2 regions of the Terribacillus jepli genome follow, and region 1 is predicted to be linked to the other one. Evidence: predicted binding sites of a transcription regulator. Region 1 holds the regulator's gene; the other holds the start of a gene.
The links. Region 1 encodes LexA, which represses DNA repair genes until DNA is damaged. Its sites were predicted from a motif close to CGAACATATGTTCG; they were not measured.
Positions count from the first base shown of each region.

Region 2: the regulator LexA is predicted to act here: its motif matches at 3,982-3,995, upstream of ruvA (Holliday junction branch migration protein RuvA).

Region 1 covers NZ_JBFEGH010000004.1:240,703-248,131, reverse strand. The annotation lists gene AB1K91_RS07035 (ABC transporter substrate-binding protein) at 1-737, shown strand, start outside; gene AB1K91_RS07030 (carbohydrate ABC transporter permease) at 810-1,715, shown strand; gene AB1K91_RS07025 (carbohydrate ABC transporter permease) at 1,715-2,545, shown strand; gene AB1K91_RS07020 (helix-turn-helix domain-containing protein) at 2,712-3,545, shown strand; gene lexA (transcriptional repressor LexA) at 3,904-4,533, opposite strand; gene AB1K91_RS07010 (YneB family resolvase-like protein) at 4,818-5,477, shown strand; gene AB1K91_RS07005 (DUF896 domain-containing protein) at 5,520-5,744, shown strand; gene tkt (transketolase) at 5,871-7,429, shown strand, end outside.
Region 2 covers NZ_JBFEGH010000012.1:95,698-103,126, reverse strand. The annotation lists gene obgE (GTPase ObgE) at 1-477, shown strand, start outside; gene AB1K91_RS13950 (ACT domain-containing protein) at 505-954, shown strand; gene pheA (prephenate dehydratase) at 967-1,836, shown strand; gene safA (SafA/ExsA family spore coat assembly protein) at 1,926-3,026, shown strand; gene AB1K91_RS13935 (hypothetical protein) at 3,066-3,275, opposite strand; gene AB1K91_RS13930 (BofC C-terminal domain-containing protein) at 3,439-3,924, shown strand; gene ruvA (Holliday junction branch migration protein RuvA) at 4,044-4,658, shown strand; gene ruvB (Holliday junction branch migration DNA helicase RuvB) at 4,671-5,672, shown strand; gene AB1K91_RS13915 (DUF2905 domain-containing protein) at 5,678-5,869, shown strand; gene queA (tRNA preQ1(34) S-adenosylmethionine ribosyltransferase-isomerase QueA) at 5,892-6,920, shown strand; gene tgt (tRNA guanosine(34) transglycosylase Tgt) at 6,950-7,429, shown strand, end outside.

The sequences.
Region 1 (7,429 bases):
TAAAAGAAAAGAGCAAGGGAGAGGTAATACCTTTTTGGCTAGGGGGATCGGACAAAAGCCAATTCGGGCAATATTTTGATCAGTTTGCCACACCGCTATTGATCACGTCACCGTCAAACAGTCATGGTGATGCATTGCTCGATGGATCGTTCGACTGGTCTTCCTATACCTTTTTACCGGAAAAGCTGAAGGAAATGAATGATAAAGAGCTTCTCAATAAAGATGCTGTCACCGCACAAACTACACAGGCTGCAGAGCTGCTGGCCCAAAACAAGGTGGCTTTTACAATGATGAGCGGATCAATCGGACGTGAAGTCACAGCGCTCAATCCAGAGGTGCAGATCGGTACGATGCCAGTGCCGGCAATCTATGAGGATGATCAGCCGAGCTGGATTGGCGGGGAGCGGTTCACTTTGGCTGTTTCGAAGAATTCAGAGCACAAGGAAGAAGCCAAGAAATTCATTGCATATATTGCCCAGCCGGATGTAGCGAAGAAATTTGCAGAAGGTACCTCGCTCCCGGATGCCTTGACCAATGTGGATGCAGAGAATTATTTTGCGGATTTTTATTCGCAATATGAAGGAACCCGGATCGAGCCGTATTTTGATCGAGCTTATCTGCCAAGCGGAATGTGGGATCCAATGGGAGCGACAGGCCAGGAGCTCGTATCTGGAGCTATGTCGCCTAAGCAAGTGTCCGAGAAGATGAGTGAAGAATATGAGCGCTTAGTAAAATGAATCAATGGCAACTCAGGAGGAGCTTTTTTGCTCCTTCTGTTTAAATAAGAGGAGATGATGATAATGGCCAAAATGCTATCATCGGACGCAGAACCAAAGAGGTTGACGAAACGACGGAGGGAATCATCCCTTTGGTGGATGTATCTTCCGAGTGTCCTGTTAGTCTTTCTTTTTATTATCTATCCATTTTTCGATGGCATCCGTATTTCCCTGACCAATTGGAATGGCTTTTCCCAAATGTACGATTATGTTGGGTTTGAGCAGTACAAGCGCATGTTTGAAGATCCCGACACTTGGCTAGTTGTGAAAAATACGCTGCTATACGGTATCGGCAGCACCATTTTGCAGAATATCATCGGGCTCGGATACGCCTTATTGCTGAATCAAACTTTAAAAATCAGATCCCTGACTCGGACAATCATTTATCTGCCTGTCATTATCAGTCCGATCGTGATGGGCTACATTTGGTACTTTTTCTTCGCTTATCAGGGTGGTGCTCTGAATGATATTATTTCGTGGCTCGGAATGGAGCCGGTGAATGCACTGGGTAATCCTGATTTGAATCCTTTTATCATCGTTTTCGTCAATACATTTCAATTTGTCGGTGTTGCCATGATAATCTATCTTGCCGGTTTACAAAGTATCTCAAAAGATTATTATGAAGCAGCTAATATCGATGGCGCATCGAGTTGGTCCAAATTCAAGAATATTACGCTCCCGCTGCTGATGCCGGCAATCACAATCAACATCGTCATCAATATCATCGGTGGTTTGAAACTATTCGATGTCATCGTTTCCTTGACGAATGGGGGACCAGGCAATGCATCCCAATCGATGTCCACATTCATGTATTCCCTTTACTTTGCCCGTCAGGATGCGGGTTATGCGGCTACACAAGGGGTTTTGATGGCAGTCATCATACTTGTTCTGAGCATGGCAGCCCTAATCTACTTTAAACGAAAAGAGGTTGAAGCGTGATGAACCAGATATCAAAGCGGGCAAAATGGCTTTCAACTGGTGTGGCATTGCTCATCACACTTTGTCATGTGGTTCCTTACTATATTTTAATAACGACGTCCCTGAAGCGTGCAGGTGATTTTTCTTCGAAATGGCTGCTCCCGGATTACTTCAGCCTGGAGAACTTCACACTTGCCTGGGAAGAAGCCAATTTGTCAACTGCGTTCATGAATACATTCATCATCACAATAGCTGCAGCGGCAATGCTGATCATTTTCGGTTCTCTTGCTGCATATGCCTTGGCAAGACGCCAGACAAAACTGAACAAATATGTTTATATGCTATTTGTGGCAGTAATGGTGATCCCGCCGCTTACTGCGCTTGTCCCTTTGTATCAGCTTGTCGTGGACGCTGGCTTGATGAATACACGACTTGTTGCCATATTGAACAATGTCGCGGCTTTCTTGCCATTGACCATTTTCTTGTATGCGGGTTTTATCCGTTCGACGATACCGAAAGAATTAGAAGAAGCAGCCAGGATGGATGGGGCGAGCACGATTGGTGTATTCTTCCGGGTAGTATTTCCGTTATTGAAGCCAATCACGGCGACCGTACTGATTTTGTCTTGCGTATACATCTGGAATGATTACCAGTTCGCGATTTTCTTCCTGCAGGATTCCGATATGCATACGCTGACGGTTGCACTTTCCAGTTTCTTTGGTCAAAATACAAGCCAGTTGGGCCTTGTCGGTGCGGCAGCACTCGTTGCATCTTTGCCGATGGTCATCTTGTTTTTGCTCTTGCAGCGTTTCTTCATTGAAGGATTAGCAGCTGGAAGTGTCAAAGGTTAAGTAATAGTGGAGATGGAGTTGAAAAAGCGACCAATTGTTATACCGGTCGTTTTTTTGTGTACGCTGATATAAACTGAAGGTTAAGGGGGAGATAATCATCCATACAAGTCAAAGAGATAAGATAGAAGGTTATGGTGTCTATGGCTTTCATTTTCAGGATGCGGGAATGGACGAAACAGCAAACATTTTCTTGCTCGGCAGAGATAAAAAAAGCCCGGATATGAGCTATGATTGGGATGGATTGAAAAGACAGGATATTGGCACGTATGTATTTCAGTACACGTTATCAGGCACGGGAAATCTTGAGATTGATGGGAAATGTTATTCGTTAAAAGCAGGGGAAGCATTTCTTGTTGAAATTCCGAGTGAGCATCGTTATTATCTCCCAAAGGACAGTGATGGATGGGAATTCATCTTCATTACCTTGGTTGGCCGCAAAGCAATGGAATGCTGGCGTTATATCTTAGAAAATAACGGTCCCGTCCTGAAAATTTCTCCAGAATCAAAACTGATTCAGCTATTGTTGGGAATATACCAGGATACGATCGAGAATAAAATTACAGATAGTTATCTAGCATCCGCCAGCGCTTATGAATATATCATGGAGTGTTATCGATTTGTAAGAGACATGGAAAATCATAAGAAAGATCTTTCTGATCAAATTACAAAAACCTTATCTTATATGCAGTCACATTATGCTGAGCCCCTTACATTGAGTGATATCGCTGCAGTATCAGGTTATTCCAAATATTACTTAGTCAAGCATTTTCAAGAGCAGCTTGATACAACACCAATCAAATATCTCACTAAAATAAGGGTTCAAAAAGCGGTTGATTTGCTTATGACAACAAGATTATCCATCACAGAGATTGCTGATAGGGTAGGGTATTCAAACGCAAATTATTTTAATAAAGTTTTTCGGAAAGCAGTCGGTATGGCTGCGGGTGAATTCAGGAAAAGAAAGAACCCAGCCAAGATTGATCATTTAATAACGGATTGATAAGTTTGCCTTGCTTAACGCAAGAAACTAAAAAAGAAACCCATCATTCAAAAGAGGAGCTTGCCGCATAGGCAAGCTCTTATTTCCTCACTGTACTTAACGTTCTTTAAGATAATAATCGTCCATACTGTGTTGTTCCCTGCGGTAACTCCTAGTATATCCGCATTTGCATGAATCAGTAACACTATCAATCTTATGACGGCCTCGTATTTTGCACACAAGCTTGTAAAATAGCTTCACGATTCCACCCGCTTTCTAGCTTTTGGTAAAAGCATATTCTAATATACCCAAAAAATGTGTCGAAAGAAGGCGGAAAGTGTGTAAATTCTATGAAAAAAAATCGGCAGATGCCGATTTTTTATTGAATGGATCGATATAAACCGATTACTTTTCCAAGAATGCTAACATTATCCAGGATGATAGGTTCCATCGTACTGTTCTCCGGCTGCAGGCGGATCTGGTTCTCTTCCTTGAAGAACCGCTTCACCGTCGCTTCATTGTCCTCTGTCATCGCTACGACGATTTCACCGTTTTGAGCTGTCTGCTGTTGTTTGACGATGACCATGTCCCCATCCAGAATGCCGGCTTCGATCATACTCTCCCCGACAATGACTAGAACGAAAATATTGTCATCCGGACCGACCAGATGGCTTGGTACCGGTACGTATTCTTCGATATTCTCTACGGCGGTGATTGGAATACCTGCCGTCACTTTCCCGATGACCGGCGCATAATTTGCCTCGCCGCGGGGGATTTCAGTCTGTTCTTCGTTATCTAATGATAGGACCTCGATGGCACGCGGTTTGGTAGGGTCGCGCCGAATCAGCCCTTTTTTCTCCAGTCTGGAAAGATGGCCATGTACCGTGGAGCTGGATGCCAGGCCGACTGCCTCCCCAATTTCCCTGACGGATGGCGGGTAGCCTTTATCGAGTACCTGTTCCTTTATGTATGCTAGAATCGCTTCCTGTCTTTTCGATAGTTTCATCATGTATCGAACACCCCGTGCATATATTTTTATTACATACAGTATACCATGACAGATTTCAATATACAAACATCCGTTCGAAAAAAAGCCTTGACTAGAACCTATGTTCGTATATAATGGAATTAACAAAGAGAACGCACGTTCTTAAAACGCGGAGGGGTCTACCATGTTCAAAAAACTAGCGAAATCAGATCTATTCTATTATGTGCTTTTCGGCTTCACGCTTTTCTTCTTATACTTTACACTCATTATGAGTGTCTAATTAGCTGAAGTGAGAGGGTACATCAATGAAAGCAGTCATCTATTGCAGAGTCAGTACAGAAAAGGACGAGCAGGCAAGTTCCATTGAGCGACAGCGTGAAGAGCTCATGAGTCTTGCTGCTTCTTCCGACATAGAGGTCATCGATATCGTAGAAGAGAGACAGAGCGGTTATGAAATCGAACGGCCGGGTATCTTTCGCATGCTGGATCTATTTACAGCAGGTGAAGCAGATTGCCTTCTTATCCAGGATGAAACAAGACTCGGCAGAGGGAATACCAAAATTGCATTATTCCATCACCTGCAAAAGCTTGAGGTCAAAGTCTATACGTTGAGTCAGCATGGCGAATTCCAGCTTTCTGAATCGGATGGTATGGTGCTCCAGATTGTCGGTATTGTCGAGGAGTACCAGAGGAAAATTCATAATATGAAGATAAAACGGGGCATGAGACGGGCGATTGAAGCGGGCTATGATCCGAGTAAGAATTTGAGCAACCAGCAGGCGGCACCGGGCAGGGAGAGGATTGACTTTCCGATCCAAGAGGTGGTCAGGCTGCGAAACAACAAGCTCACTTTCCAGGAAATCAGCTCTGTTCTTCGCGGTATGGGGTTCCGTGTATCGAAGGCAACCGTACATAGGAGGTATCAGGAATATCTTTCGCTTGAATCGGAGGACATCAGCAGGTAACATAGTGTGTATGAACTTTAATGCTTAAAGGAGCATACACAAATGATATCCAAAGAAAAATTGGCGCGCATCAACGCGTTGGCACATAAAGCGAAAACAGAAGGACTTAGCCTTGGCGAACAGAAAGAGCAGAAGGAACTTAGACAGGAATATTTGAAGAATGTCCGCTCTTCGTTCAAGAACCAATTCAAGACGATGACGATCATCGATCCGGAAGGAAACGATGTTACACCGGATAAAGTGAAGAAAATGCGGGACGATAAATAAGAAGGGGAGGCTGGCTTCATGCTCAGCCATTCCCTTCTTTTTCTATGTATAAATCCTTGTCTATCAGAGCATTTCGGTATAGGATGAACAAGAGTACATAATTTGCTAGATGAAAGGGATGTTCACATGGTTCAGACAACAGAATTGCTTTCAATCAATACAATTCGTACGTTATCGATCGATGCAATCGAAGCAGCTAATTCCGGCCATCCAGGTATGCCGATGGGTGCTGCACCGATGGCGTATACGCTTTTCACCGATTTCATGGCTCACAATCCGAAGAATTCCCACTGGTTCAACCGGGATCGTTTCGTTTTGTCTGCCGGACATGGTTCCATGCTCTTGTATTCCCTCTTGCATTTATCTGGATACAAAGTATCCATCGATGATTTGAAATCATTCCGTCAATTCGGCTCCCGTACACCAGGTCATCCGGAAGTCCATCATACGGATGGTGTCGAGGCAACAACTGGTCCGCTGGGACAAGGTATCGCGATGGCTACCGGTATGGCAATGGCTGAAGCGCATCTTGCAGCGAAGTATAATAAAGAGGGCTTCCCGGTTGTGGATCACTACACATATGCCATTTGCGGTGATGGTGACTTGATGGAAGGTATTTCCCATGAGACAGCATCACTTGCGGGCCATCTTGGCTTGGACAAGCTGATCGTCCTGTATGATTCAAATGATATCTCGCTCGATGGCGATCTTCATCACAGTTTCTCTGAGAATGTGGAAGACCGCTTCAAAGCATACGGCTGGCAAGTGATTCGTGTCGAGGAAGGCACGAATGTGGATGCAATTCGTGAAGCTATCAAAGAAGCGAAAGCGAATACAACACAGCCTACTTTGATTGAAGTGAAAACTGTCATTGGTTACGGCTCTCCGAACAAGTCAGCGAAAAGTGCTTCGCATGGTGCGCCGCTGGGTGTTGATGAAGTAAAACTTACGAAGGAATATTATAAGTGGGAACATGAAGACTTCCACGTCCCGGAAGAGGTTTATGCAGATTTCGAAGAGAAAGTAGTCAAAAATGGCGCCGAAGCTGAAAGTGCCTGGAACGAGCTATTTGCGAAGTATGAAGAAGCGCATCCTGAGCTTGCAAGAGAACTGTCTGCTGCAATCAAAGGTGAACTTCCGGAAGGATGGGCGGATGCGCTTCCGACGTACGAGGAAGGCAAAGATGCAATTGCCACTCGTTCTGCTTCCGGAAAGGTATTGAATGCCATTGCCGATACTGTGCCAGCTTTGTTTGGCGGAAGTGCCGACCTTGCTGGTTCCAACAAGACGCTCTTAGCGAAGGAAGAGAACTTCTCCAAATCGAACTACAGCGGCCGCAATATCTGGTTCGGTGTGCGTGAATTCGCGATGGGCGCTGCTTTGAACGGTATGGCGCTTCACGGCGGTCTGAAGGTGTACGGCGGTACATTCTTCGTCTTCAGTGATTACTTGCGCCCGGCTATCCGTCTGTCTGCTTTAATGGGAACACCTGTGACATACGTATTGACTCATGATAGCATCGCAGTCGGAGAAGACGGACCGACACACGAGCCGATCGAACAGCTGGCATCACTGCGTGCAATGCCTGGCTTGAGCGTTGTCCGTCCAGCCGATGGCAATGAAACACAGGCTGCATGGAGACTGGCAATTGAATCGGAAAAAGTTCCAACGGCGCTAGTTCTTAC
Region 2 (7,429 bases), on a different contig from region 1:
AATGAGGATCTGCCATCACGCCCACAGATCATCATCGCCAATAAGATGGATATTCCGGAAGCGGAAGAGAATTTGGTTGTTTTCAAGGAGAAAATCCCCGAAGGAATCGAAGTGTTCCCGATATCTGCCATTACCCGTGATGGACTTCAGGATGTCCTGTATGCCATCGCAGACAAACTGGACGAGATTCCGAAAATCGAAAAACCGGTAGAGGATCAGACAGAACGTGTCGTCTATCGTTTCGAGGAATCGGAGAAGCCGTTCGAAATCACACGAGATCCGGATGGAGCTTATGTCTTATATGGGGAACCGATTGAAAAGCTGTTTAAGATGACGGACTTCAATCGAGATGAAGCGGCAAGACGTTTTGCCAGACAGATGCGTGCTATGGGCGTGGATGAAGCATTGCGTAAGCGCGGAGCCAAAGATGGCGATGTAATCCGTCTATTGGAATATGAATTCGAATTTATCGATTGATTCAGTGTGAGCCAAGGTGGGGAGAGCATGGCAGAGAAGGAAGAACAATTTTATCTCGTACGCAGTGATGTACTGCCGGAATCGATGAAAAAGACACTGCAGGCGAAGGAACTGCTGGAGCGCAATAAGGTTGCTTCAGTTTTCGATGCCGTGCAGCAAGTCGACCTTTCCCGCAGTGTGTTCTATAAATATAGGGATGCAGTGTTTCCGTTCCGGGCCATGGTGAAGCAGCGGATGATCACGCTCTTCTTCCATTTGGAGGACCGGACAGGTACGCTTTCGGAGTTATTGGCCATCGTAGCCAGATCAGGTGGGAATATCCTGACGATTCACCAGACGATTCCCTTGCAAGGAAGAGCCAATGTGACCATATCATTGAATACGTCTGGCATGCATGCCGATATCCAGTCATTGCTGGATGAACTTCGTGCATTGGAGTATGTAGATAAAGTGGAGATTTTGAGTTCGGAAGCTTAGGCAAGGGAGCAGATGAAGATGAAGATCAGTTATCTAGGACCAAAGGGAACGTTTACGAAAATGGCAGTCGATGCTTTGTTCCCTGATGAAGAAGCATACAGCTATGCGACGATTCCGCAATGCATGGATGCTGTGGCGAATGGGGAAATGGATTATTGTGTCGTTCCAGTCGAAAATACAATCGAAGGTACAGTCCCGATTACGATGGACTATTTGATTCACCAAGTAAAACTGCCAATTATCGGGGAAATTGTCATTCCGATTCGGCAGCATTTGTTGACGAATAAGAAGCTTGCGTTACATGACATAGAAGCGGTGTATTCCCATAGTCATGCAATTGCGCAATGTCATCAATTCTTGCATACGCAGCTTCCGCAAGCAACTACCCATGCAACATCTTCAACGGGTACCGCAGCGGAGATGGTTGCTGCAATGGAGGAGCCTGCTGCAGCAATCGGCAATGAACTAGCTGCCAAGGAATTCGGTCTGACTATATTGCAAGAAGATATCCATGATTATGCGAACAATCATACACGTTTTTTCGTCTTGGCAAAACAAAAGACCAATATCCCGCTGACAATAGGTTCCGGGGACCAGAGAAAAACGTCATTATACGTCACCCTTCCGCACGATTATGCAGGAGCCCTGCACCAAGTATTGGCAGCTTTTGCGTGGCGGAAGATCAATATGTCGAAGATCGAATCCAGACCGATGAAAACAGGATTGGGTAATTATTTCTTCATCATGGATGTGTCTTGTGAAGCGGAAGATATTCTGTTTCAAGGAGTCCAGCAAGAACTTGCAGCATTAGGCTGCGATCTTACGGTACTCGGAAGCTATCCGATTCACCAATATAAGGAAAAAGCCGGCGCAAATTTATGACGTGTCGGCTTTTTCTATTTCAACCTTTTGGAATTTGATGCATAAGATGATGGAGTAATGCGTGAGTTCATGAAAGGGGAGTTTCAGATTTGAAGATTCATATTGTGCAAAAAGGCGACACGATGTGGAGTATCGCAAGTAAATATGGTGTCAGCTTTGATGAATTGCGGGAAATGAACAGGCATATTCGTGAGCCGGAATTGGCAGTACCAGGTATGAAGTTGAAAATACCGACGACAACAAAAGCAATAGAAAAAGAAGCGGTTATCCGCTCTGAAGCAGGAACTGGGACCCAAGCGAATACAGGGCAGCAAACACCAGCTCCAACATTCCATGACACACCAGCAATCCAGGAGGATGATATGTCTGCTGCCCCATATCCTATCATGCCTCAGATGCCGCAGATTTCCATGCCAGGTCAAGATGGCGGCGCATATCCGACTACGCAGCAAAATCAAGGTTATGCAGGAGCACTTCCTACGCAGCCGTCGACACAGCCAAGCACGGGTTGGGGACACGGTCAGCAAATGCAAGGCCACCCATCCTATCAGCAGCCGATGAATGGAAGTTGGCTTTTACCGCAGTCTCCATATGGAAACATGCCGATGCAAGGAGGCCAGTCAGGCCAGCAGCATCAGGGAGACTGGATGCAAGGAGGCCAGCCAGGCCAGCAGTATCAGGGAGACTGGATGCAAGGAGGCCAGCCAGGCCAGCAGTATCAAGGAGACTGGATGCAAGGAGGCCAGCCAGGCCAGCAGTATCAAGGAGACTGGATGCAAGGAGGCCAGCCAGGTCAGCAGTATCAAGGAAACTGGATGCAGGGAGGCCAGCAGTATCAAGGAGACTGGATGCAAGGAGGTCAGCCAGGCCAGCAGCATCAAGGAGACTGGATGCAGGGAGGTCAGCCAGGTCAGCAAATGCAAGGGGGCCAGCAGACGGGGGCACCTTTTGGCTCCCGCTACGATGGCAATCACCAAGCCCCTATACTGACAAATCAAGCAATGCCATATCCTTATCCGCAAACACCAATGCGCTCCTGTTGCGGCCCGGATATACCTTTTGCAGTATCACAGTATCCACAAGTGCAGCCTGAGTACAGAGATCCTTACGGTGTACAGCCACCGCTTTCCGACTTCTATGAGCCTTCTCCTGCCCAAGATCTGCCGGGAGATGAACAGGATAATAAATAACATAAAAAAAGCCCCTTTTTCCGTTGAAGGGGCTTTCATTTATAATATACCATGTTCCTCAAAAATACGATGCATATCCTGGCGATACTTATCTTCCATTGCAAGAACTTCTGCTTTGGACAATCCGGCGTGTTGTATGTGATTTCTAAGTATCAGGGTCGCTTTTTCTTCTGAGAAAACGCTCGCCATATTTGCTTCGCTTTTCGCTTCCACATAGTGAAGGTACTTTTGCTGCGCATCGTTCCTCACTTTTATCCCGCCTTTGTCTATAACTTTCTAATCCATTACCACATATAATCGAAAGCAAAACCTAAAAAGTGTGGGTCAAATGAATTTTTTTTGAAAAAAATCGGATAAAGAACTGTCAATAGGAAAAAATGAAGGAAAAGAAATGGAATAGGAGTGGGAGGTCATGAGGCGTTTCTTAGTCTTTTGCATGCTTTTCCTTTTAATCGTTCCAATCATGACAGTACAAGCAGCGGATCCGGTGGAAGTGAAGGTCGTATTACAGCGTCAATATATTGATGGCAAGCAGACAGTGGTGACCCATAGAGAGAAAATCTATGCGATGGAAGATTTCTGGTCCACCTACCATGACTGGCAGCTTGTTTCACAGACAGAAGGACAAGTTGTGTTTAAACAGGAAGTGATGGATATCTCACCGGCTTTGAAGAAGAATGGCTATTTTGGAATTTATAAAGGAAAGCTGACGATTTTCGAAGGCCGTCCGATCGATCAGCAGGCCGTCCAGTCTTTTTACCAGATAAATAAGGGCAAATTGGAAAGCCATCAAGCCCAACAGCTGAAAGAAGGGATCAGGATTCAATCCAAAGAAGTCTATGAAGATGTCCTGGAAACATTCCGTTCCAAAAATGATATAGAAGCACTGCCAAGCTAATAGGATCTTTCCTGAAAAGGAGGGGTCCTTTTCTTGTTTTTCGCCTTTAATCTTATACGAACATACGCTTGTGTGGTAAACTAGGAAGAAGTTATTGATTCAGGTAGGAGAGAAGCAGCATGATAGCGTATGTCAAAGGCAAGATTACTGGAATTACAGATGAAGCAGTGCTTGTGGAAGCACATGGTGTAGGATATGAAGTCATTTGCCCGAATCCTTTTCAATTCCAAATGGAAGAAGGAAAGGAGGCACTTGTCCATACATATCATTATGTACGAGAGGACGCCCAGACTTTATTCGGGTTTAAAAATACAGAGGACAAATTCTTATTTCAAAAACTGCTCGGGGTATCAGGTATAGGACCTAAGAATGCCTTGCAGATTCTTGCTGGTGTCAATGTCGAGGAGTTCGTGGCTGCCATTGAGAGAGAAGATGATAAATTCCTGACAAGCTTCCAAGGTGTCGGTAAGAAGACAGCGCGTCAGATGATACTCGATCTGAAGGGCAAGCTGGTCTATATGGTTTCGCTCACAGCAATCGAGGCATCTGCAGGAACACAAAGCAATACAGCAAAGAAACGCATTGCTCTGGAGGATGCAGAAGATGCGATGCGGGCACTTGGTTATCAGGAACGCGAGATCAAGGCTATTTTGCCGCAGCTTAAAAAGGAAGACAGTGACAGTGCCGACTACTTGATCAAGAAAGGCTTGGCTTTGTTAAGTCAAAAGAAATAAAGGAGTACGAAGATGGAAGATCGCATGATTACGAATGAATTGAAGCAGGAAGACGAAGTGATCGAGCTCAGTTTGCGCCCGAGCACATTGAAACAATACATCGGCCAGCATAAGGCAAAGGAGAACCTGGCGATTTTCATCGAGGCTGCGAAGATGCGGGATGAGCCGCTTGACCATGTATTGCTTTACGGACCTCCTGGTTTAGGGAAGACGACAATGGCTTCGATCATCGCCAATGAGATGGGTGTTTCGTTTCGGGCGACAAGCGGACCGGCGATCGAGAAAGCCGGAGATTTGGCAGCGATACTGAGTTCTCTGGAAGCAGGAGATGTGCTGTTCATCGATGAAATCCACCGTCTGCCGCGTGCGGTCGAAGAAATACTGTACCCGGCCATGGAGGATTTCTGCCTGGACATTGTCATCGGGACTGGACCAAGTGCCCGCAGTGTCCGTTTGGATTTACCTCCGTTCACATTGGTTGGCGCCACAACGCGCGCTGGCTTATTATCTGCTCCTTTAAGGGATCGCTTTGGCGTGCTGAGCCGCCTTGAATTTTATAATACGGAAGATTTGGCAAGCATCGTGGAACGGACAGCCCTTATTTTCGATGTTGAGATCGAACCGTCCGCTGCCATAGAGGTCGCATTGCGTTCGAGGGGAACGCCGCGGATTGCCAACCGCCTGCTGAAGCGGGTCCGCGATATTTCCCAGGTCAAAGGAGAAGACCGCATTACACAGGATACAACTCATGCAGCACTCAATCAGCTGCAGGTAGATGAAAAAGGTCTTGATCACATCGATCATAAGCTCTTGACGACCATCATGGACCATTTCCGCGGTGGACCGGTCGGGCTCGATACGATCAGTGCGACGATCGGAGAGGAATCCCAGACGATAGAAGATGTGTACGAGCCATATCTCTTGCAGATCGGGTTCATCCAGCGCACACCGCGCGGCCGGGTTGTCACCCCGCTCGCTTATGCCCATTTCAACCGGGAGGTGCCAAGCACTTGACCGGCATGGGAAAAATCTTTATTCTTATAGGCGTTGTATGTATAGTGATCGGCATCATCATGTCGCTCATTGGCAGACTGCCGGGAGATATCGTCTTTAAGAAAGGGAACACGACAGTCTACTTTCCGATCGTCACATCGATTGTCGTAAGTATCGTACTGTCGCTAATCATGTTCCTATTCAACAAATTTCGCTGATACAGACTAGGAGTTAACAGGTATGGATATACAGGATTATGATTTTCATTTACCAGAAGAACTGATCGCCCAGACGCCGCTTCAAGATCGGACAGCGTCAAGGCTGCTTGTATTGAATAAGGAAGCGGGTACTATGGAGCACCGTCATTTTGCCGATATCGGTGACTATCTCAACCCTGGGGACTGTCTTGTCCTCAACGATACACGTGTATTGCCCGCGCGGTTGTATGGCATCAAAAAAGACACGCAGGCCAAAGTGGAGATCCTCTTGCTCAAGCAAGTGGAAGGGGACAGCTGGGAAGTTTTGGTCAAACCGGCCAAGAAAGTTAAAGTCGGTACCGAGCTTTCCTTTGGTGATGGCAAACTGACAGCTGTTTGTACGGAGTTGCTGGAGCATGGCGGACGAATCATCGAGTTCCGTTATGATGGTATTTTCTATGAAGTGTTAGAGCAGCTTGGTGAAATGCCGCTGCCTCCATATATCAAAGAACAGCTTCCCGACCAAGAGCGCTATCAGACTGTTTATGCCAAGGAAAAAGGCTCTGCAGCCGCTCCGACAGCTGGATTGCATTTCACGAAAGAATTGCTTGCGGGTCTTCAGGAAAAAGGTGTAGAGATTGCATTCATCACACTTCATGTTGGATTGGGAACTTTCCGTCCCGTCAGTGTGGAATCGATTGAAGAACATGAGATGCATTCCGAGTTTTATCAAATGTCGCAGGAAACGGCAAATCAGCTGACTCGGATCCGTGAAGCCGGGGGACGGATCATTTCTGTCGGGACGACCTCCACACGTACATTGGAAACGATCGCACGTGACAATGATGGAAAATTCGTCGCAGCAAGTGGGTGGACGGATATTTTCATATATCCTGGATTCACGTATCGTGCCATCGATGGATTGATTACCAACTTCCATCTGCCGAAATCCACATTGATCATGCTTGTCAGTGCATTTGCAGGCCGGGACTTCATCCTGGATGCATACCGGACAGCTGTAAAAGAACGGTATCGTTTCTTCAGCTTCGGTGATGCAATGCTGCTCGTATAGATTGAGAATAGAAAGGGAACTACTATAATATGGCAATTCGTTATGAATTCATCAAACAAGATAAGCAAACAGGCGCACGGCTCGGTATCGTACATACGCCGCATGGTAGCTTCGAGACGCCTACTTTCATGCCGGTAGGGACACTGGCAACGGTAAAGACGATGAGTCCGGAGGAATTAACCGAACTTAACGCGAATATTATTCTATCAAACACCTATCATCTTTGGCTTCGTCCAGGGCATGAGATTATTCGTGAAGCGGGCGGCTTGCATAAATTCATGAACTGGGATGGTGCTATCCTGACCGATTCCGGCGGCTTCCAAGTATTCAGTCTGAGTGATCTCCGTGATATCCGGGAAGAAGGCGTGCATTTCCGTAATCACATCAGCGGGGAAAAGCTATTCCTTTCTCCAGAGAAAGCGATGGAAATCCAAAACGCGCTAGGCAGTGATATCATGATGGCATTCGATGAATGTCCGCCGTATCCGGCTACTTATGATTATATGAAG